DNA from 2 places in the Sulfitobacter sp. W002 genome. Region 1 is predicted to be linked to the other one. Evidence: riboswitches for the same ligand, from Rfam matches in the RefSeq annotation. Region 1 holds a riboswitch; the other holds the start of a gene.

Region 1 (14,253 bases):
CCTTGGGTGGACGTGTCTGAACCTAAAGGAGATCACTATGACACAAGATCGTTCCGCCCGTTTCGCCTTTGTGCGCGCAAGTTGGCATGCGGATATCGTCGACCGCGCCTATGAGGGATTTACCGAAGTTATCGACGCAGCTCAGGTCGACAGTTTTGCCGTTCCCGGTGCCTTTGAATTGCCGCTCATGGCACAGCGCTTGGCCAAGACGGGCCGCTATGACGCCGTGATCTGCGCGGCTTTCGTTGTCGATGGCGGTATCTACCGTCATGACTTCGTGGCGCATTCGGTGGTCGATGGGCTGATGCGCGTGGGGCTGGACTGCGACCTGCCGGTGCTGTCGGTCTCGCTCACCCCGCATCACTATCAGGAAACCGACCACCACAACGCGATCTACCGCGCGCATTTTGTCACCAAAGGACGCGAGGCTGCTCAAGCAGCTCTTGGCATGACGCAAGCGCTGGAGGTGTTTTCTTCAAAAGAAAACGCCCCGGAAATTTCAAAAATTTCCGCAGCCTAGCCCAGATAGGCACGCAAGGCCGGTGGCGGGTTGTCGAGCAATTCTGCCGCTGGCCCCGGCGCATGGGCACGCCCGCCTTCGACAAAGATCACCTCATCCGCGATGCGCCGCACGTCATCCGGCGCATGGGTCACCATGATCAGCCCCGCCCCGGTCTCTCGGGCGAGGTCTTGGACAAGGTCCAACATCTCAATCCGCAGCGCGGGGCCAAGCGCGGCAAAGGGTTCATCCAACAACACCCAAGGCCGGGCCTGCACCAGCACCCGCGCCAGCGCCACGCGGCTCTGTTGCCCACCCGACAGCGCGCCGGGGCGTTTGGCGGCGTGATCGCTCAGGCCTACTCGCGCGAGGGCGGCATCAATCTTCACTCGATCCGCCGCCTTCAGACGAAGATCTGGGCGCAGACCAAGGCCGACGTTCTGACGCACGGAAAGATGTGGAAACAGATTGTTGTCCTGAAACAGCATCGTCATGCCGCGTTGGCCGGGATGCTGTTCGGTGATGTCCGCGCCATCCCGCAACAACCGCCCCGCCGCCACCGGCACAAACCCACAGACCGCAGCCAGCAACGTCGACTTGCCCGACCCAGAGGGGCCGATCACGGCGTAGCTGCGCCCCTGCGCGAGGGTCATGTCAGCGGCAAGGCTGAAATCGCCCCGCTCAATGCGCATCTTTTCAAGCGTCAGCATGCCAGCGCCCCCATTTGTCGCAGATGAAAAACACCGCCAGCGCCAAGACCAGCAGCAACAGCGCCGCACCTGCTGCGGCCTCCATCCGGTAGGCGCCCATCAGACGGTACATTTGCAACGGCAGCGTCGCACGGTCCTGATCGGCGAACAGGGCGATCACGCCGAGGTCACCCACCGACAGCGCCCCGGTCAGCCCGGCGGCAAAGCCCAGTTGTGGACGCAAGCGCGGCAAGACCAACAGACGCCAAAGCGCCCAACCATTCATGTCGAGGGTCTGGGTCAGCGGGCCATAATCCTGCAACGTCTCACGCAGCCGCGGCACCAGAATGCGCAGCACGAAGGGCAGCGCAATCAGCGCGTTCACGAGGGCCGTAACGGGAAGGCTCAGCCGCGCCGGGTCGAGCACCGGGTTAATCAGAATGAACCAGCCCGTGCCGATCATCAGCGGCGAGGCGGCCAGCCCCATCAGGCCAATCGCCTCAACCCCGCCGCGCCGCCGGGTGGCGATCCAACCCGCCATCGGCAAGGCCAGTGCGGCAAGTACCATCACGCTGAAGCCCGCCACCAGAATGCTATTCAATGTAGCTTGCCACACCGAAGGCGGCAGTTGCCCCAAACCTACCAATCCGCGCAGCACTACAGCCCCCAGCGGCAGCAGCAAAAACAATGCGGCAACCGAAATCACGGTAATGTCCAACGCTCGCTGCCCCCCGCCCAGCGCATCCCAGCGGCGCAGGGGGCGGTCCAGCCCACCGCCCAAGCTGATCGGCGGAATAAGCCAAAGCGCCGCAACCGCCGCTGTGCCCGCCAACACAAGCTGCACCACCGACAAAAGCGCGGCGCGACCGAGGTCGAAATCAAACCGAAACGCCTGATAGATCGCCAGTTCGATCGTCGTCGCGCGTGGCCCGCCACCCAGTGTCAGGGCCACAGCAAAACTGGTCAGGCAAATCACGAAGATCAACGCCGCCACGCCGGGCAAGACCTGCCGCAGCATCGGCAATTCCAGCGCCAGAAACAGCGCCCGCGGCGTCATTTGTAGCTGCCCGGCCAGTCGAAACCGCTCGGACGGTATGCTCTGCCAGCCTTGCAGCAAAAGCCGTGTCGCCAACGGAAGATTAAAGAAAACATGGGCCAGAACCACCCCATGCAGCCCGTAGATCGACACGGGCGGCAGGCCCAGAGCCGCGCCAAACTGGTTGAGCACGCCCGAACGGCCAAAGACCGTCAGCAGCCCCAGCACCGCCACGATCACCGGCAGGATAAAAGGCGCGCCGAGTAGCGTAATCAACGCCCCGCGCGCCCAGAACCGCAGCCGCGCCAAGGCGCGGGCGACCGGCACAGCCAGCAGCACAGAAAGCACCGCCGACCACACCGCCTGCGTGACGGTAAAACGCACCGCCGCCCAATCCGCCGTCCCCAGCCCCGCCGCCACATCGGCTGCCCTGAAAACGGCGACCAGGGCGGCAAGGATCAGGCCCGCGACCAGTGCGGCGGCGAAAAGCCCCGTTTTGCCGCTTAACGCGACAGCGCGGTCAGCCATTCGTCCAAAGCCTCTTCACGGAGCGCAGGTACATCAGCATTGGGCACCAACAGCGCCTTGCCCGGTTGGATCATCCCGCCGAACCCTTCGGGCAAACCTCCCTCGGGCGTCACGGCGGGGTACATCCAGTTGGTCGTCGGCAGCACCGATTGCGCGGCGTCAGAGACGAGGTATTGCAGGAACTGATCGGCCAGCTCCGGCTGATCCGACCCCGCGAGCTTCCCCGCCACTTCGATCTGCATGTAGTGGCCTTCGTCAAACAGCGCCGCGGTCTTGCTGTCATCCTCCTCCGCGATCAGGTGATAGGCGGGGGAAGTCGTGTAGCTGAGCACCATGTCGGCCTCGCCTTCGAGGAATAGACCGTAAGCCTCGGACCAGCCCTTGGTGACAGTCACGACGTTATCCGCCAGTCCTGCCCAAACCTCGGGCGCCTCATCGCCATAGGCCGTTTTGACCCACATCAGCAGACCCAGACCGGGGGTTGAGGAGCGCGGGTCTTGGATGACAATCTTCAAATCGCTCTCGGCCAGCGCTTTGAAATCAGTGGGTGCGGAGAGGTCCGTGCCATGGACAAAAGCGAAGTAGCCCCAGTCATAGGGGACAAAGACGTCATCTTCCCAAGTGATCGGCAGATCATAGTCGGCCTGCAACCCGCTCGGCGCGAACAGCTCGGTCTCCTTCGCCGCCGCGACAAGGCTGGTGTCGAGCCCCAGCACGATATCCGCGTCAGAGCGCGCGCCTTCGAGCTTGAGCCGCGCCAGCAGTGCCGCGCCATCGCCCATGCCGACGAATTTCAGGTCGCAGCCGCATTCGGCCTCAAACCCCTCTTCGATGGCCGGGCCAGGGCCCCATTCGGTGACGAAACTGTCGTAGGTATAGACCGTCAATTCAGGCGTTTCGGCCCATGCAGCCGATGCGCCCAAGACGCCCGCAGCAAGTGTAAGATACTTCATTGCATCCTCCTTTTGCGGCGAAAGGTAAAAGGTGGATGTCTGTCCGGACCTTCCCTCCGCCGGTGTTAACCGGTTCAGGTTCAACGGGTCCGCACAACACGTACATCTCAGCCCAAAGGCCCCCCGAGGTAGCGTCAGGGGTAGATCGGACCTGCACAATTGGCAAGGCAAATCCCCTTGAGGCAGGGCGCTGCCCCGGCTAAGGGTTTGACAACAGGAGGTCCGCCCATGTCGATCAACAGCTTTGGCCATCTTTACCGGGTCACCACATGGGGCGAAAGCCACGGTCCCGCCCTTGGCGCCACGATTGATGGCTGCCCCCCCGGCGTGCCGATTGACGAGGGCATGATCCAACAGTGGTTGGACAAGCGCAAACCCGGCCAGAACAAATACACCACGCAGCGGCGTGAAGCGGATGAGGTGCGGATTCTGTCGGGCACCTTTGAGGGCGTGACGACAGGCACGCCCATCCAACTGATGATCGAAAACACCGATCAGCGCTCGAAAGACTACGGGGATATCAAGGACAAGTTCCGCCCCGGTCATGCCGACATCACCTATTTCCAGAAATACGGCATTCGCGACTATCGCGGGGGTGGGCGTTCCTCGGCCCGTGAAACGGCGGCGCGGGTGGCGGCGGGTGGTCTGGCGCGCGAGGCGATCAAGGCGCTGGCCCCGAACCTGCAGATCACCGGCTATATGGTGCAGATGGGTCCGCATAAGATCGACCGGGATGCGTTCGATTGGGACCAGATCGAGCAGAACCCGTTTTGGGTGCCCGACGCCAAGGCGGCAGGCGACTGGGCCGACTACCTCGACGGTTTGCGCAAATCGGGCAGCAGCGTGGGTGCGATCATCGAAGTCACCGCGCGCGGCGTGCCTGCGGGCCTCGGCGCGCCGGTCTATGGCAAGCTCGACACCGATCTGGCCGCCGCGATGATGAGCATCAATGCCGTCAAAGGGGTGGAGATTGGCGAGGGCATGTCAGCGGCGATGCTGACCGGAGAGCTGAACGCGGATGAGATCACCATGGGGCCGGAAGGGCCGGAGTATTCCTCCAACCATGCGGGCGGCATCTTGGGCGGGATCAGCACCGGGCAGGATGTCGTGGTGCGTTTTGCGGTGAAGCCGACCTCAAGCATCCTGACCACGCGGCGTACCATCACCAAACAGGGTGAAGAGACCGAGATCATCACCAAAGGCCGTCATGACCCCTGCGTCGGCATCCGCGCGGTGCCGGTAGGCGAGGCGATGATGGCCTGTGTGCTGCTGGATCACCTGCTGCTGCACCGCGGGCAGATCGGCACCAACCGCGGACGGATCGGCCCCGAAGCATGAGGACCAGAGCATGAAAGTCGATGATTTCTCCGCCCGCCCCGCCCTTGGCGTCGGACTGAAGATCACGGCGATCCTGCTTTTTACCTGCATGTCTGCGATCATCAAATCGCTGGCCGACGACGTGCCGGCGGGCGAGTCTGTCTTCTTCCGCTCTTTCTTTGCCATTCCGGTGATCCTGATCTGGCTGGCGCAACGCGGCAAACTGAAAAGCGGGCTCAAGACCAAGAACCCGATGGGCCATGTCTGGCGCGGGCTGTTTGGCACCACGGCGATGGGGCTGACCTTCACCGGCCTTGGCCTGCTGCCCCTGCCCGAGGTCACCGCCATCGGCTTTGCCACGCCAATCTTTACCGTGATCCTTGCCGCCGTATTGCTGGGCGAACAAATCCGTCTGATCCGCGTGACTGCCGTGGCGATCGGGCTGGTCGGGGTGATGATCATCCTCTGGCCGCGTTTCAGCAGCATCGGTACGATGGAACAGACAGCCACGATTGGTGCGCTGTTGATCCTAATGGCGACGATGGTGCGCAGCCTTGTGCAGATCCACATTCGCCAATTGGTGCAGAACGAAGACACCGCCGCGATCGTCTTTTACTTTTCCGTCACTGCATCGATCTTGGCGCTTTTCACCCTGCCCTTCGGCTGGGTCATGCCTGATCTGCACACCTTTGGCTTGCTGGTGTTAGCAGGGTTAATCGGCGGAGTGGCGCAGATTCTTATCACCTCGGCTTATCGCTTTGGCTCGGCTTCGATGCTGGCGCCATACGACTATACCTCGATGCTCTTTGCCATCTTGCTCGGCTATATTTTCTTTGCAGAACTGCCGACGATGATGATGCTGGCGGGCGCGGCGCTGGTGATCAGCGCGGGCGCATTGGTGATCTGGCGCGAGCGGCAGTTGGGGATGGAACGCGGCAAGGCGCGGTCTGTCACCGATCCTAAAGCGTGATTCATTGCGGGCTTTCGCCCGGCCCTGCCACTGCCTATGGTGCCCCGAAACCGGATAGAGGAGATGACCGATGAGCGACGCGGATCCGCAAGACCACAAGGAAAAGATGCAGCAGCGTCAGGCCGAGCAACGCGCCAAGGTGGCTGAATTGCAAGACCCGGAAAAGGGTCTGGTGCTGGTCCATACCGGGCCGGGCAAGGGCAAATCCTCCTCTGCTTTCGGGGTCGTCGTACGCGCGCTTGGCTGGAAACAGCGCGTTGGCGTGGTGCAGTTCATCAAGGGCAAATGGAAAACCGGCGAACGGCTGTTCTTTGAACAACTCGACGAGGTGACATGGCACACGATGGGCGAAGGTTTCACTTGGGACACCCAAGACCGCAACCGCGACATCGCCGCCGCCGAGGCCGCATTCGGCAAGGCACGTGAGATGATGGCGAGCGGGGAATATGACCTTGTGGTGATGGATGAGATCAACATCGCCATCCGCTATGAATACCTCAAGATCGAAGACGTGATCGCCGGACTTGATGCCCGCGACAAACGCACCGCCGTCGTGCTGACAGGCCGCGACGCAAGGCCCGAGCTTTGCGACTATGCCGATCTGGTAACCGAGATGTCAGAGGTCAAACACCCGTTCAAAGCGGGCATCAAAGCGCAGCGCGGCGTGGATTACTAAGACACGAAAAGGATCGCCCGCATCCGGGCGATCCTCTCAATCCGACCGCTCAAACGGGTCTTTAGATCGCGGCCCCCTTGGGGTCGAGCGTCACCGAGTAGAGCTCGGTGTCGGCACGGTCCATCAGGCGCACTTTCATCTGCTGGGTCTTGGCGTCGATATCCACCAACCCAAAGAATTGCAGACCAGCAGAAGGCGGCAGGTTCACCTGACCCTCCTCCGGCGCTTTGACGTATTTCAACTCGGGGCCAAAGGTGCCGTCCAATTCGTTCGGACCAAAGGTGCCTGCGTGCAGCGGGCCCGAGACAAACTCCCAAAACGGGTCGAAATCCTGAAACTGCGCCTTGTCGGGGTTGTAGTAATGCGCGGCGGTGTAATGCACATCTGCCGTGAACCAGACCACGTTATCGACCTGTGCGGTCTTGATGAAACGCAGCAGCCCCGCGATCTCTTGCTCGCGCCCCTTGGCGGCACCGTTGTCGCCATTGGCTACCGCTTCGGCCCCGCCGCCGACGACCAGACCGATGGGCATGTCGCAGGCGATGACCTTCCACGTGGCTGCCGAATTGGTCAGTTCCCGCTTGAGCCATGCCATCTGCTCGGCCCCGAGGATCTCTGTGGCCTGCGACATCTCGGTCTGCATGTTCTCGCTGTTCGGCCCCCGGTAGCTGCGCAGGTCGAGGAAAAAGACATCCAGCATCGGACCGTAGTTGATCTTGCGGTAAACCCGCCCCGGCTCAGCGGGGGTGATGCGCAGCGGGGTCATCTCATGGAAGGCCTGCGAGGCGCGGGCGGCGAGGACGTGAATCGACTTCTCGCTATAGCGGTCGTCTTCCATCAGGCTGCGCGAAGAGGACCAATTGTTCACGACCTCATGGTCGTCCCACTGCATGAAGGTCGGCACATGGGCGTTCATCTCGCGCACATGATCGTCCATCAGGTTGTATTTCCACTGGCCGCGATATTCGTCCAGCGTCTCGGCCACTTTGCGTTTCTCATCGATGATCGTGGTGTTTTTCCACAGCGTGCCATCCTCAAGCTGCACCTCATCCTCGAGCGGGCCATCGGCATAGATGGTGTCACCGGAATGCAGGAAAAAATCCGGGCGGTGTTTGGCCATGGTCGCATAGGTGCGCATGCCCTCATCGTCGATGCCCCAGCCCTGACCGGCGGTATCGCCCGACCAGGCAAAGCGCACATCCCGGCGCGCGGTGGGCGCGGTGCGGAACTGGCCGATGATCGGCTCGGAGGTCGCGTTGATGTCGCTCAGGTCGGCAGCGGTGAAGCGGTAAAAGATATCCTGATCCGACGGCAGCCCTTCGACCAGACGTTTCACGGCCAGATCGTGGTTCGGCAGCGCGTTCATCGGTGCAAGCTGCCGGGCGTTGGCGAAGCTTTCGGTTGTAGAGATTTCAACCTGCACCCGTGCCGGGCGGTCGGTGCGGGTCCAGATCATGCCGGATTGCGTGTCAACATCACCCGATTGCACCCCATGGGTAAACACCGGGCGCGAGGCGGCACGGCTGAGGCTGGGCATGGCAAGGCTTGCGGCAAAGGCGGTGGAGCCCGCCAGCACAGCGCGACGGGTCGGGCGGATCAGTTTGGTCATCTTGAGCTTCCTCTGAGGGTGGCGATGGCCGCACAGAACCCCCTATGCGTGACAGAGCGCCGACAGCTGCGTGACCCTTTGGCGAAGCTTTGGCGACAGGGCTGTAACGTGTTACCGAAATCAACGCCGCAATTCTATTCCGTAACATTTTGATTGAACCGAATCGCCTTGATGTGTAAATTGTGGGGCAACAACAGGAGCACCCCCATGCAGGCATTCATCTGCGACGCGCAGCGCACCCCCATTGGCCGTTACGGCGGCGCCCTCTCTTCGGTTCGCGCCGACGATCTGGCCGCGATCCCGCTGAAGGCACTGATGGAGCGGAACCCGTCGGTGGACTGGGCGCGTGTCGATGATGTCCTCATGGGCTGCGCCAATCAAGCGGGCGAAGACAATCGCAACGTCGCGCGCATGGCCGCTCTGCTGGCGGGTCTGCCCGTCGATGTCCCGGGGGCCACGATCAACCGCCTCTGCGCCAGCGGCATGGATGCCGTCGGGGCCGCCGCCCGTGCGATCCGCGCCGGAGATATGGACCTGGCCATCGCCGGTGGGATCGAGAGCATGTCCCGCGCCCCCTTCGTGATGCCCAAGGCGGAAACAGCCTTTTCCCGCAACAACGCCGTCTATGACACCACCATCGGCTGGCGCTTTGTGAACCCCAAGATGAAGGCGCAGTTCGGCGTCGATTCCATGCCCGAAACCGCCGACAACGTCGCCGCCGACCATGATGTGTCGCGCGAGGACCAAGACGCCTTTGCCGCGCGCAGCCAGGAACGCTATGCCGCGGCGGCCGAAAAAGGTCTCTTTGCCGAAGAAATCGCCCCAGTCACCATCCCGCAACGCAAGGGCGATGACATTGTCGTGGACAGCGACGAACACCCCCGCCCCGGCTCCACGTTGGAAAAACTCGGCAAGCTACGCGGCATCAATGGCGCTGACCTGACTGTGACTGCAGGCAATGCCTCGGGCGTGAACGATGGCGCGGCGGCGATGCTGCTGGCGTCAGAGGCAGGCGTGAAAGACCACGGCCTCACCCCCATCGCCCGCGTTGTCGCCATGTCTGCCGCAGGTGTCGAGCCGCGCGTCATGGGCATCGGTCCGATCCCCGCAATCCGCAAGGTGCTGGACCGCGCGGGCCTGACGATCGAGCAGATGGATGTGATTGAACTCAACGAGGCCTTCGCGAGCCAAGGCCTCGCCACCCTGCGCGCCCTTGGCGTGCCGGATGATGCGCCCCATGTGAACGCCAACGGCGGCGCCATCGCCATCGGCCACCCTCTGGGCATGTCGGGCGCGCGTTTGGTGATGACGGCGGCGCTGCAACTCAAGCGGACGGGTGGCAAATACGCGCTATGTACAATGTGTGTGGGCGTGGGACAGGGCGTCGCCCTGATCCTCGAAAACGCAGGCTGAGACTTCTTTCCCGGAAAGGAACAGAACGATGTATGCACAGATGATCAAATCCACCGGCAAGGGCATCAAATCCCTCGACGAGATGGACCCCGAAGAGCGCGCCTTTCAGGAGCGTATCAACGCGGGCGGCAAGATCGAGCCCAAGGACTGGATGCCCGACGGCTACCGCAAGAACCTGATCCGCCAGATCGGTCAGCACGCGCATAGCGAAATCGTCGGCCAATTGCCCGAGGGCAACTGGATCACCCGCGCGCCGACGCTGGAGCGTAAGGCGATCCTGCTGGCCAAGGTACAGGACGAGGCGGGCCACGGGCTCTACCTCTATTGCGCGGCCGAGACGCTGGGCGTGACCCGCGACCAGATGACCCGCGACCTGCTGTCGGGCAAGATGAAGTATTCGTCGATCTTCAATTATCCGACCCTAACATGGGCCGATATGGGCGCGGTGGGCTGGCTGGTCGATGGGGCCGCGATCATGAACCAAGTGCCGCTGCAGCGGACATCTTACGGGCCCTATGCCCGCGCGATGGTGCGGATCTGCAAGGAAGAGAGCTTCCACCAGCGTCAAGGCTTCGACATCATGATGAAGATGGCCAACGGCACGGACGCGCAGCGCAAAATGGCCCAAGATGCGCTGAACCGTTTCTGGTTCCCCGCGCTGATGATGTTCGGCCCCTCGGACAAGGATTCGGTCCACTCCGCGCAGTCGATGGCTTGGAAGATCAAGATGAACACCAACGACGAGCTGCGCCAGAAGTTCGTCGACGAGACGGTGCCGCAGGCGGAATACCTCGGCCTGGCGATCCCCGACGAGACGCTGAAGTTCAACGAAGAGACCGGCCATTACGATTTCGCCGAGCCGGATTGGGAAGAGTTCTTTCAGGTGCTCAAGGGCAATGGCCCCTGCAACACCGAACGGTTGGCCGCGCGCAACAAGGCTTGGGACGAAGGCCGTTGGGTGCGCGAGGGGCTTCTGGCCCACGCCGAGAAAAAGCGCAGCAGACAAATGGCAGCGGAGTAAGCGACATGAGCAGCCCTGAATCCAGTGAATACGACGGCACCGAAGCCGCCCCGCATGGCAAAACACGGTCGACCGAATGGCCGCTGTGGGAGATCTTCATCCGCGGCCAGCACGGGCTGAGCCACCGCCATGTCGGCAGCCTGCATGCGGCAGACGCGGAAATGGCGATCAAGAACGCCCGCGACGTCTATACGCGCCGCAACGAAGGCGTGAGCATCTGGGCGGTCGAGGCCAGCGCCATCGCCGCTTCCTCGCCCGAGGAAAAAGGCGCGCTTTATGAGCCTGCCAACGACAAGGTCTACCGCCACCCGACGTTCTTCGACATTCCCGACGAAGTGGGGGCGATGTGAGCACCGATCCTAAGTTCGAATTCCTCTGCCGGATGGGGGACAACGCGCTGGTGCTGGGTCACCGCGTCTCCGAATGGTGCGGCGTGGCGCCGGTGCTGGAAGAGGATATTGCGCTGGCGAACGTGGCGCTCGACCTGATCGGGCAGACGCAGTTGTGGCTGGGTCTGGCGGGCGAGGTTGAGGGCGAAGGCCGCGATGCGGACAAGCTCGCCTTTCACCGCGATGTCTGGGATTTCCGCAATGTCCTGCTGGTGGAACAGCCCAACGGCGACTTCGGCCAGACCATGATGCGGCAGTTTCTGTTCGACGCTTGGCATCTGGCGCAGCTGACCGCGCTGATCGATTCCAGTGACAAGGAAATCTCTGCCATCGCCGAGAAATCCGCCAAGGAAGTGACCTACCACCTCGAACGCTCCTCTGTCACGGTGATCGGCCTCGGCGACGGGACCGAGGAAAGCCACCGCCGTATGCAGGCGGCGCTTGATCTGCTTTGGCCCTATGTCGGCGAGATGTTCATCGGCGATGACGTTGATGTGGCGATGGTCGCGGCGGGCATCGCGCCCGATCCAGAAAGCCTGCGGGCAGGCTATGACCAGTTGGTCGGCGACACGCTGGCAGCCGCGACCCTCACTAAGCCAGAAGACGATTTCGCCCACAAAGGCGGAAAAAGCGGCGCGCGGCACAGCGAACATCTCGGCCATATGTTGACCCAGATGCAATGGCTGCAGCGCGCCTACCCGGACGCCACATGGTGAAACCCAGCCCCCACAGCCGGCCGGTCCCCGCGCCGGTGCCGGGGGTCGTGCGCGATACCGCCCCGCGCGGTGCCGTGTTAGCTGAAAAGCCCGCGTTAGAGACGGTTTGGGCATGGCTCTCGGCGATCCCAGACCCCGAGATTCCCGCGATCTCGCTCACTGATCTGGGCATCATCCGCGATGTGGCGTGGCAGGGCGACACGCTGGTCGTGACCATCACGCCGACCTATTCGGGCTGCCCGGCCACCAGCATCATCAACCTCGATATCGAGATGGCGCTGCACGGCCATGGGGTCGAAAAGCTGGAGTTGAAACGCCAGCTCTCCCCGCCCTGGACCACCGAGTGGATGACCGACACCGGCCGCGCCAAGCTGGAAGCCTACGGCATCGCGCCACCCCGCCCCGCCGGTGGGCCGCAACATTGTCCGCATTGCAAATCCACCGCGGTGGAGCGGATCAGCCAGTTCGGCTCGACCCCCTGCAAGGCGCAGTGGCGGTGCTGTGACTGCCGCGAACCCTTCGACTATTTCAAATGTATCTGAGGCCCCGATGAGCCAGTTTCACCCCCTGTTAGTGACTGATATTCACCACACCATCCGCGATGCGGTGGTGCTGACGCTGAAGCCGGAAAACCCGCAAGCCTTCGCCTTTACCCAAGGCCAATACCTGACCTTCAAGCAGGATTTCGACGGCACCGAGCTGCGCCGCAACTATTCGATCTGCGCCGGGTTGGACGATGGCGAGCTAAAGGTAGGTATCAAGCGCGTCGATGGCGGAGCTTTCTCGACCTATGCCAATACCGAATTGAAGGTCGGCGATACGCTCCATGCCATGCCGCCGCAGGGCAAATTCTTCACCGCGATCGAGCCGGAGGTGGCGAAAAACTACCTCGGCTTTGCGGGCGGGTCGGGCATCACCCCGGTGCTGTCGATCCTGAAAACCGTGCTGAAACGCGAGCCGCAATCGACATTCACGCTGGTCTATGCCAACCGCGCGGTGAACACGATCATGTTCCGCGAGGAGCTTGAGGATCTGAAAAACCGCTATATGGGCCGGCTGACGGTGATCCACATCCTCGAATCCGGTCAGGATATGGAGTTGTTTGAGGGCCGTATCGATCAAGCGAAATGCGATGCGCTGTTTAAACATTGGATTCAGATCGACAACATCGACACCGCCTTCATCTGCGGCCCCGAACCGATGATGCTGGCGATTGCCGAGGCGCTTAAGACCAACGGCCTGGGCGATGATCAGATCAAATTCGAACTCTTCAGCGAAAGCCAGCAGGGCCGTCTGGCCAAACAGGAAATGGCCAAGCGCAGCGAGGGGCAGAGCGGCACCGAAATCACCGTCATCATCGACGGCGCGCGGCGCAGTTTCACCATGCAGAAGGGCCAATCGGTGCTGGAAGCGGCGCTTGAAAACGGACAGGAAGCGCCGTTCTCCTGCAAGGCCGGGGTCTGTTCGACCTGCATGGGCAAGGTGCTGGAGGGCGAGGTCGAGATGATCTCGAACCACGCGCTGGAGGATTACGAGGTCGAGCGCGGCTATGTGCTGACCTGCCAGAGCTACCCGCTGAGCGATACGCTCACCATCGACTACGACACGCACTAAAGGAGCCGACATGCGCGATATTCACAGTTACGCGGCAGGCGAATGGCTGGCCCCGGGTGCGGGCGCCCGCAACATCGCCAGCGCCATCACCGGCGAAGTCATCGCGCAGGCCGGCAACGATGCGCTCGACGCGCAGGCCATGCTAGGCTTTGCCCGCGACCACGGCGGCCCTACCTTGCGCGCCATGACCTTCCACGACCGCGCGCGCATGCTGAAGGCGCTGGCACTGCACCTGATGGAGCACAAACAGGCGCTCTATGACCTGAGCTACGACACTGGCGCGACACTGTCGGACCACAAGATCGACGTGGACGGCGGCATCGGCACCATGCTGGTTTTCGCCTCTAAAGGTCGGCGCGAGATGCCGGACGCGCATGTCTATCTCGACGGTGCGCCCGAGCAATTGGGCCGCGAGGGCCAGTTCATGGGGCGGCATATATGCACCCCACTGCAGGGCGTGGCGGTGCATATCAACGCCTTCAACTTCCCGGTCTGGGGCATGTTGGAGAAGCTCGCCCCGACCCTGCTGGCAGGTGTCCCGGCGATCGTAAAACCGGCAACGGCGACCTGCTACGTCACTGAACATTGCGTGCGGCTGATGCTCGACAGTGGGCTGCTGCCGAAGGGCGCCCTGCAACTGGTCAGCGGCGGCTTGGGCGACATGCTCGATCACCTCGACTGTCAGGATGCCGTGGCCTTCACTGGCTCTGCCGATACCGCGCTGAAACTGCGCAGCAATCCCTTGTTGCTGCAGAACTCGGTGCGCTTCACGTCTGAGCAGGACAGCCTCAACGCCTCGGTCCTTGGCCCCGACGCCGTGCCG
Region 2 (14,253 bases), 1.3 Mb from region 1:
CAACGCCGGATTGCACAGCGTTGCCCAATTCAAAGGGCGGCACGGCTTCCGGCCCGCCGACCATATTGATCTGCACGACCCCCTTGCCGTTCTCGTTGATCCATTCGACAAAGGCTTCAAACTCGCGGCTAAACGCGGTGCCTAGGGTAAAGGCCGACACGGCGCGCAGCGTGACTTCGTCGGCGCTGGCGGTGCTGGTGGTGGCAAGGGTGCTGACGGCAAAGAGCGCCGCGCTGAGCGTGGTTGTTGTTTTCATGATCGTCTCCCAGTTGTGATCAAAAGCCCGCGATCTCTGCCCCGGTGCTCTCGCATGCATATGCATAATATGTATCTGCATGTAATTCGTAGCGACAAGATTTCGCCTCGTCAATTTAAACTCTCACCCCTTACCCGCGCCGTCGCACAGGCGGTGCCCTGCGCAGATTGTCGCGGCATTAAGATAGTTTAATGACACCCCCGCCATGAGAACATATATAGAACACATGGCAAAACAGACACTCGATCAAAAACTGGCGATTCTCAGCGACGCGGCGAAATACGACGCCTCCTGCGCCTCCTCCGGCTCGACCAAACGCGACTCGCGCGATGGCAAGGGGCTGGGCTCCAACGAAGGCAGCGGCATCTGCCACGCATACGCCCCCGATGGGCGGTGCATCAGCCTGCTCAAGATCCTGATGACGAATTTCTGCATCTACGATTGCAGCTATTGCATCAACCGCGTGTCATCGAACGTCGACCGGGCGCGGTTCAGCGTGGATGAGGTGGTAAAGCTCACCATCGAGTTCTACCGCCGCAATTATATCGAAGGGCTGTTTTTGTCCTCGGGCGTGATCCGCTCCCCCGATGCGACGATGTCGGACATGGTGCAGATCGCCCGCAAGCTGCGTCACCAAGAGAACTTTCGGGGCTATATTCACCTCAAGACGATCCCCGATGCCTCGCCTGAGTTGATCGAGGAAGCGGGCCGTCTGGCCGACCGCTTATCGATCAATGTCGAGCTGCCCACCGATACGGCGGTGCAGCAATATGCGCCCGAGAAAAAGCCCGAGCAGATCCGCCGCGCCATGGCAAATGTGCGGATGGTCAAGGACGCCAGCAAAGAGAAATCCTTTTCCGGCAAGCGCCCGCCGCGTTTTGCGCCCGCCGGTCAATCCACCCAGATGATCATCGGCGCGGATGGGTCGAACGACGCCACAGTGCTGGGCCAATCGACGCGGCTTTACTCCAGCTACAAGCTGAAGCGCGTTTACTATTCCGCCTTCTCGCCGATCCCCGACAGCTCCGCGAAACTGCCGCTGATCCGCCCGCCCCTGCAACGCGAGCATCGGCTTTATCAGGCCGACTGGCTGCTGCGCTTCTATGATTTCCAACTGGACGAGATCACCTCCGTCACCCGCGACGGCAATCTCGACCTTGAGGTCGATCCCAAGCTCGCTTGGGCGCTGGTGCACCGCGAACATTTCCCGCTGGACGTGAACCGCGCCAGCCGCGAGATGCTGCTGCGGGTGCCGGGCTTCGGGGTGAAGACCGTGAACCGCATCCTCGCCGCCCGCCGCCACCGGTCCCTGCGCTACGAAGACCTCACCCGCATGGGCGCCTCGATGAAAAAGGCCCGCGCCTTTGTCACCGCGGGCGGCTGGACGCCCGGTGGGCTGACCGACAGCGCCGACCTGCGCGCACGTTTCGCGCCGCCGCCCGAGCAGTTGACCCTGTTCTGATGCAGCGCGTCTCGCTCCCCCCCATCGGCACGGCGAAAGCATGGCGCGAAGCGGCGCGCGGTTTTCTGGCTGCAGGTGTCCCGCCCGAGGATATTCTCTGGGGCGATCATGCCGCCGCGGCCGATCTTTTCGGCGGCGAGACTGTGTCACCTAAAGCCGGACAGGTCTCGGTCCCGCGCAGCTTCGTCTCCATGGCGGAAACCGCCGTATGGCACAGCGATCCGGAGCGTTTCGCGCGGCTCTATGCCTTTCTTTGGCGGGTGAAAGACGCGCCGCATTTGATGTCGGACCGGGGCGATGCCGACCTCGCCGTGCTACGCGGGATGGAGAAGAACGTGCGCCGTTGCCAGCACAAGATGAAAGCCTTCGTCCGCTTCCGCGAAATCGGCGCGCCCGATGCCCCGCGCCGCAGTTTCGCGGCATGGTTCGAGCCCACGCATCACACGGTGGAGCCAACGGCGGATTTCTTCGTGCGGCGGTTTTCCGACATGGACTGGCGCATCCTGACGCCCGATGTCTCGGCCATTTTCGAGAACGGCAAACTCACGTTCCAAGAAGGGCACGAAAAACCCGACCTGCCCGAGGACGCGGGCGAGCAGCTTTGGATCACCTACTTCCAGAACATCTTTAACCCCGCCCGCCTGATGGTGAAGGCGATGCAATCCGAGATGCCCAAGAAATACTGGAAGAACATGCCCGAAGCCGCTTTCATCCCCCAGATGATCGCTGAGGCCCCCGCCCGCGCCCGTGCCATGGCCGAGGCAGCACCCACCCTGCCGCCGGTGCGCATGGACCGCGTACAGGCGCAGCTCAGCGCCTTCGATTCAGCATGGGACGGCCCGATGGAGGAACTGCCCACCGCGATCCGCGCTTGCACCCGCTGCCCGCTGCATTGCCACGCCACCCAAGCCGTGCCGGGCGAAGGGCCAAGCCGCGCTGATCTGATGGTGGTCGGCGAACAACCCGGCGATCAGGAAGATCTCGCGGGCCGTCCCTTTGTTGGCCCCGCCGGGCAGATGTTCGACCGCGTGGCCGCCGAGGCCGGGCTAGATCGCGAGGCCGCTTTCGTCACCAATGCGGTCAAACACTTCAAATTCACCGCCCGCGGCAAACGCCGCATTCACCAGCGCCCCGAGACGCCAGAAATCGACCAATGCCGCTGGTGGATGAACGCCGAGGTGGCGCAAGTGCAGCCCAAGCTGATCCTCGCCATGGGCGCCACGGCGGCGCAGAGCCTGACCGGTAAGGGCACGGGAATTCTCAAACGCCGTGGCGCGATCGAGACGGGGCCTGAAGGCATCCCGGTGCTGATCACCCTGCACCCCTCCTACCTCTTGCGCGTGCCGGATCCGGCGCTGCGCGAAGAGGCTACGGCGCAGTTCCGCTCCGATCTGGCGATGGCGGCACGGATGATGGCGGAGGCGGCTTAATCCTCGGGGTCGATGACCTGTAGCTTGCCGTCCGGCAAGGGGCGTTGCAGACTGGGCAGCTCGGCCGTTTCAACCGTAAGCCAGCGCTGCACGTCATCGGGGTTGGTCAGGATCACCGGCATCGCCTTGGGGTGCACGGCCCCGACCTCGGCATTGGCTTCGGTGGTCAGAAAGCCATAGAGGGTATCAGTGGTCTCGCCGTCCTTCAGTTTGCGCACAGAGGTCCATTCGGTCCAAACGCCCGCAAAAAAGGCCAGCGGACGGTCCTCGCCAAGCGCGAACCAAATGGGGCGCGAGCGCTCTCCGGGGCGGTTCAGCGGCTCGGAAAAGGCGGTGAAGGGCACCACGCAGCGATGCTCGGCCCCCAGCCAGCGCCGCCAATGCGGCGAGGCGATGTTGCGGATGTTGGTCACGCCGCGGTCGGTCTTCTTGCCTTTGAGCGCGAAGGCCGGAGAGGGCATCCCCCACCGCATCATCTCCAGCACCGGACCGCCATCGCCGTGGCGCACCACCGGGGCGGCATAGTCGGGGTAGATACCGGGCATCGGCGGCAGGTTGCCTGTTTGGTCGTCGACCCCATCGAACCAGCCGCGGATCGCCGCTTGCCCCTTGGTCAGGGAATAGAGATTGCACATCGGTTGGCCCCCTTGCCGTCATCTTGGCCCATTAGATGCGGTTTTGCCCGCGTCCGGCAAGGGCCACAGGATCTTTGACAGCACCGCAATTGATGATTTATAACCAGAACAAAATGTGAACATATGGAGTCGTGCATGACAACCGATTCTACATATGGGCAGGTCCTTACCCTGCCGCGGCGGCTGCCGTCGACACCCCCCGAACCGGGGGTTCTGGCCGCACACGCGCCGCTGACGGATGTCTTTCCGGGGGCTTTTGCCACGGCCCCGGCCAGTGCCTTCGTGCTGTCGCTGCTGCCGCGTGGCAAGGGGCCGGTACTTTGGGTGCAGGACTTTTTGTCGCGGCGCGAGAATGGGGCGCCCTATACGCCCAGCCTGCGCGGTTTCGGGCTGGAGCAACCGGTGCTGCTGGTCACGGCCAGCCATCCGCGCGACGTGCTTTGGACGATGGAGGAAGGGGCCGCCTGTGCGGGGCTTTCTGCCGTGATCGGCGAGGTGCACGGCGGCCCGGAAGTGCTGGATTTCACCGCCACCAAACGGCTCTCGCTTCGGGCCGAGGCCTCAAACGTGCCGCTTTATCTCATTCGCAGCGGCGATCCCGGGGGCTTGAGTGCGGCGCGCATGCGTTGGCGCATTTCCTCGCTGCCCTCACAGGCCCATCCATACGATGCGCAGGCCCCCGGCGCGGCCCGCTGGGATTTAGAGCTGTTTCGCGCGCGTGGCCATGCGCCGGGACGTTGGGTGGCTGCCCATGACCCCGACAAAGGCCAAAGCCCCCGCGCCGCGGATCGTCTCCGTCTGGTTCCCTATGCTGACGATGGAGCGGTGGCGCCGGGTGATCGCCCAATACCGCAGCGTTCCGGGGGATGAGGTGCCCGTCGTCCTGTCGCGCGACGGAACCCATGGGCCGGTGGTCCATGGGCTGAGCGCTGCCGCCACGATGCGCGGAATCGAGGCGGGCGCGCGGGTGGTCGATGTACAAGCCATCCACCCCGATCTGCATGTGGAGCCCGCCGATCTGGAGGGCGATGAGGCGCTGATCCAACGGCTGGTGCATTGGGCGCGGCGCTGGTGCCCTTGGACGGCGCGGGATCAGGACCATGGCCTGCTGCTGGACGTGACCGGCTGCACCCATCTGTTCGGCGGAGAGGTCGCCATGCTGCGCGACCTCCGCAGCCGTTTTGCGCTACAGGGGCTGACCGCGCGGGTCGCCATGGCCCCCACTCCCGGTGCCGCGCAGGCACTGGCACGCTTCGGCTCCGGCGCGCAGATCTGCGGGGCTGAGGACGTGGCCACCGCCCTCGCCCCCCTGCCCGTCGCCGCCCTGCGGCTGGATGCGCAGACCACACGGCTCTTGGACCGGCTTGGCCTCAAGACCATCGGCGCGCTGAGCGACTTGCCCCGCGCCGCGCTGATGCGGCGCTTTGCCAGCCTCAAGCCCGATCGCAACCCGCTGATCCTGCTCGACAAGGCCCTCGGCAAGGCCCCCGACCCGTTGAACGCCCCGCCGGATCATCGCCATTTCATAACCCGCAGCCGCCTGCCTGAGCCGGTGCTCGACCCCGCCCCGCATCTGCCCGCGCTGGTGGATGACCTCTGCACCCTTCTGGCCCGCGCCGAGCTTGGCGCGCGGCGGCTGCGCCTGACCATCTACCGCATCGACGGCGATTGGCGCGCGCTTGGGGTCGCCACGGCGCGGGCCAGCCGTGACCCCGCGCATCTGCGCAGGCTGTTCGACGGCAAACTGGAAAACATCGACAGCGGCTTTGGCTTTGACCTGCTGACGTTGGAGGCGCTGACCAGCGAACCGCTGCCGCTGATGCAAGACCACCTCGACGGCAAACGCGACCCTTCGGCGGATGTGGCCGGGCTGCTCGACCGGCTCGCCGCGAAGCTGGGCGCGGACAAGGTCAACTGGCCGCAGTGGCGCGAGACCCATAAGCCCGAACGGGTGGAGCAACGTGTCGACGCCCTGCACGGCACGCCCACCGCCGCGCCCGCCTTGCTGCGCGACCGCCCGCTGCGTCTGCTGACCCCCGCCGAAGAGGTGCGCGTGATCTATGCCGTGCCCGAAGGCCCGCCCTCGCAGTTCAACTGGCGGCGCGTCACCTATAAAACCACGCGCCACACCGGGCCGGAACGCATCGCGCCGGAATGGTGGCGCGACCGCCCCGGCACCCGGTTGCGCGATTACTACAAAGTCGAGGTCCAGGGCGGCCAGCGTTTCTGGCTCTACCGCGAGGGGGTGATCTATGACGGTCGCGGGGCCGAGCCGCGCTGGTTTTTGCATGGGCTCTTTGCCTGATGCCCGAGCAGGAAGGACATAAGCGCCGCACCTTGGGCGAAGACGGTTTTGCCGACCCGCCGCGGGCGGAGTACGTGGAGTTTGGGCTGGCCAGTTGCTTTTCCTTCCTGCGCGCGGCCTCGGACGCCGTGGACCTGATCGAGATGGCCTATCACCACGGATATGACAGCCTCGGCATCGCTGACCACAACACGCTGGCGGGCGTGGTGCGGCTGCATGTGGAGGCGGAAAAGGCCCATATCCGCCCCCTGATCGGCGCGCGTCTGGTGCTGCTTTGTGGGACCGAACTGCTGGCCTATCCGCAAGACCGCGCCGCTTATGCGCGGCTCTCGACGCTGCTGTCGGCGGGCAAGATGCAATCGGTGGACGGCGAATGGCAGCAAAAGGGTGAGACCCATCTGACGCTGGAGATGCTGAGCCAACACGCCGAAGGGCTGCATCTGATCGTCATGCCGCCCGAGAACCTTGACGTCTTTGCCGCTGGCCTGCCGCGTCTGGTGAAAGCACTGCCGGACATGCGGCATATCGGGGCCAGTTTCCTCTACCGTGGCGATGACCGGGCGCGGATCAACCGGCTCGATGCGCTGGCCCGCGCCCATGGGCTGAGGATTTTGGCCACCAACGATGTGCTCTACCACGCGCGCCACCGGCGGCCCTTGCAGGATGTGATGGTGGCGATCCGCGAGGGCGTGATTGTGCCGAAAGCGGGCTATCTCTTGGCCGCTAATGCCGAACGGCACCTGAAATCGCCCGAGGCGATGCTGCGCCTCTTCGCCGACTGGCCCCATGCCATCGCCGAGACGCGACGGCTGGCGGACAGGATCACCTTTCGCCTCACCGATCTGGCCTACGAATACCCACATGAGATCGTCCCCGAAGGCCGCAGCCCGATGGAGGAATTGGCGCGGCTGACATGGGAGGGCGCGGCGCGGCGCTACCCGCAAGGCGTGCCCGAGGGGGTAGAAAAGACCATCGAAAAGGAATTCGCGCTCATCTCCGCCAAAAAGATCGCCCGCTATTTCCTCACCATCTACGACATCGTGCGCTTTGCCCGCGAGGAAGCTGAGCCGCCGATCCTCTGCCAAGGGCGCGGCTCGGCGGCCAATTCGGCGGTCTGTTTCTGCCTCGGCATCACCTCGGTCGACCCGGCGGTGCACAACCTGCTGTTCGAGCGGTTCCTATCCGAGGAACGCGACGAGCCGCCCGACATCGACGTGGATTTCGAGCATGAGCGGCGCGAAGAGGTCATCCAATACATGTACGGCAAATATGGCCGCCACCGCGCCGGGCTTTGCGCCACGGTGATCCACTACCGCCCACGCTCGGCCATCCGCGAGGTCGGCAAGGCCATGGGGCTCAGCGAAGACGTGACCTCAAAGCTTGCGGGCACGATCTGGGGCAGTTTCGAGGGCCAGATGGACGATGACCGCGCCCGCGAGGCGGGGCTGGACCTCTCGGACCCCTATCTGCGCATGGTGTTGACGCTGGCCAAACAGATGATCGGCATGCCGCGCCACCTGTCCCAGCACGTCGGCGGCTTCATCCTGACCGAGCGCCCCCTGACCGAGATCGTCCCCATCGGCAACGGCGCCATGCCCGAGCGCAGTTTCATCGAATGGGACAAGGACGACATCGATGCGTTGCAAATCTTCAAGGTCGATATCCTCGCCCTCGGCATGCTCACCTGTATCGCCAAATGTTTCGACCTGATCGAGGCGCATTACGACCGCCCGCTGGAACTGGCCACCGTCCCGGTGGAGGATCACGAGGACGACGCCACCGGGCGACCCACCTACGACATGCTCTGCCGGGGCGACAGCCTCGGGGTGTTTCAGGTGGAAAGCCGCGCGCAGATGGCCATGCTGCCAAAACTGCGCCCCCGCGTCTTCTATGATCTGGTGATCGAAGTCGCCATCGTCCGCCCCGGCCCGATCCAAGGCGATATGGTCCACCCCTACCTGCGCCGTCGTCAGGGGATGGAGAGCGTCGTCTATCCCGCCCCCGGCCCGGCCTATCCGCAGGACGAATTGTTCAGCATTCTCAGCCGAACATTGGGCGTGCCGATCTTTCAGGAACAGGCGATGAAGATCTCCATCGACGCGGCGCGCTTCTCGCCCGCCGAGGCCAATGAGTTGCGCAAGGCCATGGCCACCTTCCGCTCACGTGGGACGATCGAGAAGCTGCAGGACAAGATGGTGGGCCGGATGACCAAACGCGGCTACGATCCGGTCTTCGCGCAGCGCTGTTTCGACCAGATCAAGGGCTTTGGCGAATACGGCTTTCCCGAAAGCCATGCCGCGAGTTTTGCCAAGCTGGTCTATGTCTCAAGTTGGATGAAATGCCACTACCCCGCGGCCTTTGCCTGCGCGCTGCTGAACTCACAACCAATGGGATTTTATGCCCCGGCGCAGATCGTGCGAGATGCGCGGGAACATCAGGTCGAGGTGCGCGCGGTCGATGTGAATTACTCCGACTGGAACTGCACGCTGGAGCCTTGTGGCGACGGCTTTGCCCTGCGCTTGGGGCTGCGGATGGTGGATGGGTTGCAAGAGAAAGCAGGCGCGCGGATCATGGACCGGCGCGAGACGCCTTTTGTGGATGTCGAAGACCTCAAGAGCCGCGCCGGCCTCAACGCCAAGGCGATCCGACAATTGGCCGCCGCCGACACGATGCGCAGCATGGGGATCAACCGGCGTCAGGCGCTGTGGCAGGCGCAAGGGCTGCGCGACGCGCCCGCCTTGCCGATCTTCGACCATGCGGAGGCCGCGGCTCAGGGGCCGGAGCCGGAGGTCGCCTTGCCGGTGATGCCGAAGGCCGAACAGGTCGTGGCCGATTACCAAACGCTGCGCCTGTCGCTGAAGGCGCATCCGATGTCCTTCTACCGCTCCAGCCTCGCCGCGCAGGGGTTTTCTTCGGCCCGCGATCTGGCGCGGATGGGGCATGGGCGGCGGGTCAAGCTCGCGGGGCTGGTGCTGGTGCGGCAAAAGCCGGGCAGCGCCAAGGGGGTCTGTTTCATCACGCTGGAGGATGAATGCGGCGTGGCGAACCTCGTGATCTGGCCCAATATGTTCAAGCTTTACCGCCCCACGATCATGGCCGCGCGGCTGCTGGTGGTCGAAGGGCGCGTGCAGACCGACGGGCGGGTGATCCATGTGGTGGCCGACCGGCTTGAGGACCGCTCTGACAGGCTTGCATCGCTGTCGGACGCACCGATGCCCGGCATCACCACGCGGGGTGATCACCCGACCCATCCGCTGCCCGGTCAGGTGGCGATGCATAGCCATCCGCGCGACGCGCGTGTGATCCCGAAGTCGCGGGATTTTCATTAACGAATCTTCATGTATTTGATGAAGTGTGACTCGCAAATAGTTGATACAGAACGACAACTCATAAATTAACCATCACCAGTTGACCCTGCCAGCCCGCCTCGCTAGCCTGCCCGCAATCCGTTGGGGTGCCGCAAGGCTGAGAGGTAAAAACCGACCCATCGAACCTGATCCGGGTCGTACCGGCGTAGGGAACGGAACCAAGCATCGGCCCCATGCGGCCCGTCGTTTATCCCGTATCCACACGCCCTTGGCCCATCTAACACATGGGGGCCAAATGGCGTTTCAAGCACTAACGATTGCGGGGTCCGACAGCGGCGGCGGGGCGGGGATTCAGGCCGATCTGAAGACCTTCAGCGCGCTTGGCGTTTACGGGGCCAGCGTGCTCACCGCCGTGACAGCCCAGAACACCCGCGCGGTGACCGGGGTCGAGATGATCTCTCCCGCGATGATCCGGGCGCAGATGACGGCAGTCTTCGATGATCTGGCGATTGGCGCAGTGAAAATCGGCATGTTGGGCGATCCTGAGACGATCACCGCCGTGGCCGAGGGGCTTGCGGGCTGCGCCGCGCCTGTGGTGCTCGACCCGGTGATGGTGGCAAAATCCGGCGATGCGCTGCTCTCTGCCGAGGCGGTGGCGACACTGCGTGACCGGATGCTGCCCTTGGCCCATGTGCTGACCCCGAACCTGCCCGAGGCCGCACGGCTGCTGGACAGGCCGGAAGCCACCAATGAGGCCGCCATGCTGGAACAGGGCCGCGCCCTGCTCTCGGCCGGTCCCGGCGCGGTGCTGATGAAGGGCGGGCATGGCAAGGGGGAGACCTGCGTCGATCTGCTGATCACCGCGGATGAAACCCTGCGCCTTTCCGCGCCCCGCCAGCACACCGCCAACACCCACGGCACCGGCTGCACCCTTTCCGCCGCCATCGCCGCAGGGCTGGCGCGGGGGCAGACGTTGCCGCAGGCCGTGCAGGCTGCGCATGCCTATCTGCAACGCGCCATTGCCGCTGGCGACACCCTCAACATCGGCCGTGGCCATGGCCCGGTGCATCATTTCCACGCGGTTTGGCCCCATGAGTGACGTCACCATCATCGGCGCAGGGGTTGCGGGGCTTTGGGCAGCGCGGGCCTGTCTGGCGCAGGGGCTGCGGCCCCTGTTGGTCGACCGCAAAGGCACGCCCGGGCCGCATGGCTGTTCGTGGTGGGCGGGCGGTATGTTGGCCCCCTTCTGCGAAGGCGCGCTGAGCGAGCCTGCGGTGGTGACCCACGGGCGGCGTGCCGCGGCGCTCTGGTCTGAGGTCACCGAGGTCACCCACAGGGGCACACTGGTCATCGCCCCGGAACGTGACCGCGCTGAGATCCAACGGTTCGCCGACCGGACCGAAGGCCACACCCCACGTGACGCCGAGGCCATCGCGGCGCTCGAGCCCGAGCTTACCGGGCGTCATCGGCGCGGGCTGTTCTTTGAGGAGGAAGCGCACCTGAACCCGCGCCAAGCCCTGCATGATCTGACCCAAACGCTCGCCGCCCATGGGGTGAAGGTCGAGCCCACGCCCCTCACCCCATCCAAGGTCGCAGGCCCGGTGATCGACTGCCGTGGCATGGCCGCCAGCGCCGACCTGCCCGGCCTGCGGGCGGTGCGCGGCGAGATGATCTTGCTGCGCGCGCCTGAGATCACCCTCACCCGCCCGATCCGCCTGCTGCACCCGCGCCACCCGCTCTATGTGGTGCCGCGTGGGAACGGAATTTACATGCTGGGCGCGACCCAGATCGAAAGCGCCAGCCGGGCCCAAATGACCGCGCGCTCGGCGCTGGAACTGCTCTCGGCGGCCTATGCGCTCGACCCGCGCTTTGCCGAAGGGGAGATCATCGAGATGGGCGCCGACCTGCGCCCCGCCTTTGCCGACAACCTTCCCGGCATCGTGCAACGCGGCGCGGTGCTGCATCTTAACGGGCTGTTTCGGCACGGATTTCTTATGGCACCGGCCTTGGCAGAACAGGCCGCAGCCTTTCTTGCAACAGCGACAACGGGGGAATTATTCCGTGAAAATTGAAGTGAACGGCGAGGCGCGCGAGGTCACAGCCACGCAGCTTAACGCGGCCTTGGTGGAGCTTGGCTGGGGCGAAGCCAAGGTCGCCACCGCACTCAACGGCAATTTTGTCCCCGCAGGCGCGCGGGGTGCGACGAGGCTCAGCGATGGCGACCGGCTTGAAGTGCTCAGCGCCATGCAGGGGGGCTAAGCGATGCGCGACTTTTACGGCGTTTCTCTGTCCCTGCCGCTGATGCTGGGCACCGCGCGCTACCCCTCGCCCGCGGTGATGGAAGCCGCCTTTCGCCAAAGTGCCGCCCCGGTGGCAACCGTTTCGCTGCGCCGCGAACAGGGCGCGGGTCAGGCGTTTTGGGACATGGTGCGCGGACTTGGCGCGCATCTGCTGCCCAACACCGCCGGTTGCCATTCGGCGCGTGAGGCGATCACCACGGCACAGATGGCGCGGGAGTATTTCGGGACCAATTGGATCAAGCTTGAGGTTATCGGCCATGCCGACACCCTGCAGCCTGACCCCTTCGGCTTGGTTGAGGCCGCCGAGGCGCTTTGCGCCGATGGGTTCGAGGTCTTTCCCTACACCACCGAAGATCAGGTGCTGGCCGGGCGGCTGGTCGATGCGGGCTGCCGGGTGCTGATGCCTTGGGGCGCGCCGATTGGGTCGGGGCTGGGGCTGAACAATCTGCACGGGCTGCGCAGTCTACGGGCGGCATTTCCGGAGGTGGCGATGGTGATCGATGCGGGCCTTGGCCTGCCCAGCCATGCCGCGCAGGCGCTTGAGATGGGGTTCGACGCGGTGCTCCTCAACACCGCCGTCGCCGAAGCCCGCGACCCCGCTGCCATGGCCGAGGCCTTTGCGCTGGCCTGCCGCGCGGGCGCGCTTGCCGCCGCCTCCGGCCCGATGGGCCAGCGCGATATGGCGGTGCCCTCCACCCCCGTGATCGGAAAGGCTTGGCTATGACCCTGCCGCGTTTTTATCCCGTTTTCGACAGTGCTGCATGGGTTGCGCGGGCGGTGCCCTTGGGCGTGAAACTGGTGCAGCTGCGCATCAAAGACGCACCGCATGACCTGCTGCGCCAAGAGATCACCACTACGCTCGACCTCTGCCGCCAGCATGGCGCGCAGTTGGTGGTGAATGACCATTGGGAACTGGCGATTGAACTGGGGGCCGATTGGCTGCATCTGGGTCAAGAGGATCTGGACACAGCCGACATCCCCGCGATCCGGCGCGCGGGACTGAAACTGGGCATCTCCACCCACGACCACGCCGAGCTTGACCGCGCGCTGGCCCTCTCCCCCGATTACATCGCCCTTGGTCCCGTCTATCCGACCATTCTGAAAAAGATGAAATGGACCGAACAGGGCCTCGACCGGCTGACCGAATGGAAGGCGCGGATCGGAGACATCCCGCTTTGCGCTATTGGCGGCATGTCGGTCGCCCGTGCGCCGGGGGCCTTTGCCGCCGGGGCCGACACGGTGGCGGCGGTCACGGATATCACACTGGACGCCGACCCCGACGCGCGGATGCGCGAATGGCTCAAGGTGACGGCATGAGCCGCTACGCCCGGCAGACCATTCTGCCGCAGGTCGGTGCCGAGGGTCAGGAACGGCTTGCTGCCGCGCATGTGCTCGTCGTCGGCGCCGGGGCACTGGCGGTGCCAGTGCTGCAATACCTCGTCGGGGCCGGTGTGGGGCGCATCACGCTGGTCGATGGCGATGTGGTGGCCGAGAGCAACCTGCACCGCCAACCGCTCTACCGGATGGGCGATATCCGAAGGCCCAAGGTCACCGCCGCGGCCGACGCGATGGCGGCGCTGAACCCGGAGGTGACGCTCACCCCGCGTGCCGAATGGCTCACCCCCGCCAACGCCCCCGGATTGCTGGCGGAATGCGATATTGCCCTCGACTGCGCGGACACTTTCGCCGCCAGCCTGACGCTTTCGGATCTGGCCTTGGCGCAAGGCAAGCCGCTGATCTCGGCTTCGGCGCTTGGGATGTCGGGCTATGTTGGCGGCTTTTGTGGGCCTGCCCCCTCTCTCCGCGCCGTTTTCCCTGATTTGCCGCAGACGGCGGCCACCTGTGCCACGTCGGGCGTTTTGGGGCCCGTTGTGGGAATGATCGGCGCGGCGCAGGCGCAGATGGCGCTGTCGGTGCTGCTGGGGCTATCACCCTCTCCGCTCGGGCAGCTGATGATCTGGGACGCCGCACGATGGCGGATGTCGGGCTTTCGCTTTGACAGCGCGCCCGAACCTGCGTCGCACGTGCGCTTCATCGCCGAGAGCCAGATCGCCCCACGCGATATGGTCATCGACCTGCGCGCCGAAGCGCCCGCGCCCTTCTCAGCCCAAGCGCGCCATGTCCCCCCTGAGGCGCTGCCCGACTTGCCGTTGCCCGACCCCACACCGCGCATCGTGCTCGCCTGCCGCACCGGCCTGCGCGCGCATCACGCGGCAAACACCCTCCGCGCGCGCTGGCCGGGAGAAATCGCCCTGCTGGCCCTGCCCGGTGCCTGACCCTTTCTTGAACAAAACCACACAATGGAGCCTTTCGTGAAACACATCCTTACCCCCCTCGCCCTGACATTGATCGCCGCACCGGCCTTGGCCCAAGACAAGATGACCGTCATGCTGGATTGGTTCATCAACCCCGACCACGGGCCGATCATTCTGGCCGAGGAAAAGGGCTATTTCACCGATGCGGGTCTGGAGGTGGAACTGATCTCTCCCGCTGACCCGAACGATCCGCCGCGCATGGTGGCGGCAGGCCGGGTCGATCTGGCGGTCTCCTACCAGCC

What was found. A riboswitch is a leader RNA that binds a small molecule or an ion and turns the genes downstream of it on or off. The one in region 1 is predicted to bind thiamine pyrophosphate.
Region 2: it holds a riboswitch for thiamine pyrophosphate, as region 1 does, so the genes downstream of both, thiD (bifunctional hydroxymethylpyrimidine kinase/phosphomethylpyrimidine kinase) here and thiB (thiamine ABC transporter substrate binding subunit) in region 1, are expected to answer to the same signal.

Annotation. Positions count from the first base shown of each region.
Region 1 is NZ_CP081126.1:190,803-205,055, reverse strand. It holds gene K3758_RS00965 (6,7-dimethyl-8-ribityllumazine synthase) at 38-520, shown strand; gene K3758_RS00960 (ATP-binding cassette domain-containing protein) at 517-1,209, opposite strand; gene K3758_RS00955 (thiamine/thiamine pyrophosphate ABC transporter permease ThiP) at 1,196-2,752, opposite strand; gene thiB (thiamine ABC transporter substrate binding subunit) at 2,728-3,705, opposite strand; TPP riboswitch at 3,740-3,841, opposite strand; gene aroC (chorismate synthase) at 3,934-5,043, shown strand; gene K3758_RS00940 (DMT family transporter) at 5,054-5,992, shown strand; gene cobO (cob(I)yrinic acid a,c-diamide adenosyltransferase) at 6,063-6,668, shown strand; gene K3758_RS00930 (alkaline phosphatase) at 6,730-8,277, opposite strand; gene pcaF (3-oxoadipyl-CoA thiolase) at 8,485-9,690, shown strand; gene paaA (1,2-phenylacetyl-CoA epoxidase subunit PaaA) at 9,719-10,711, shown strand; gene paaB (1,2-phenylacetyl-CoA epoxidase subunit PaaB) at 10,717-11,061, shown strand; gene paaC (1,2-phenylacetyl-CoA epoxidase subunit PaaC) at 11,094-11,816, shown strand; gene paaD (1,2-phenylacetyl-CoA epoxidase subunit PaaD) at 11,810-12,358, shown strand; gene K3758_RS00900 (2Fe-2S iron-sulfur cluster-binding protein) at 12,366-13,430, shown strand; gene paaZ (phenylacetic acid degradation bifunctional protein PaaZ) at 13,441-14,253, shown strand, end outside.
Region 2 is NZ_CP081126.1:1,473,893-1,488,145, reverse strand. It holds gene dctP (TRAP transporter substrate-binding protein DctP) at 1-256, opposite strand, end outside; gene K3758_RS07345 (putative DNA modification/repair radical SAM protein) at 483-1,718, shown strand; gene K3758_RS07340 (UdgX family uracil-DNA binding protein) at 1,718-3,148, shown strand; gene K3758_RS07335 (SOS response-associated peptidase) at 3,145-3,783, opposite strand; gene K3758_RS07330 (ImuA family protein) at 3,919-4,653, shown strand; gene K3758_RS07325 (DNA polymerase Y family protein) at 4,601-6,088, shown strand; gene K3758_RS07320 (error-prone DNA polymerase) at 6,088-9,417, shown strand; TPP riboswitch at 9,529-9,625, shown strand; gene thiD (bifunctional hydroxymethylpyrimidine kinase/phosphomethylpyrimidine kinase) at 9,692-10,495, shown strand; gene K3758_RS07310 (FAD-dependent oxidoreductase) at 10,488-11,468, shown strand; gene thiS (sulfur carrier protein ThiS) at 11,458-11,655, shown strand; gene K3758_RS07300 (thiazole synthase) at 11,659-12,420, shown strand; gene K3758_RS07295 (thiamine phosphate synthase) at 12,417-13,013, shown strand; gene K3758_RS07290 (HesA/MoeB/ThiF family protein) at 13,010-13,972, shown strand; gene K3758_RS07285 (ABC transporter substrate-binding protein) at 14,009-14,253, shown strand, end outside.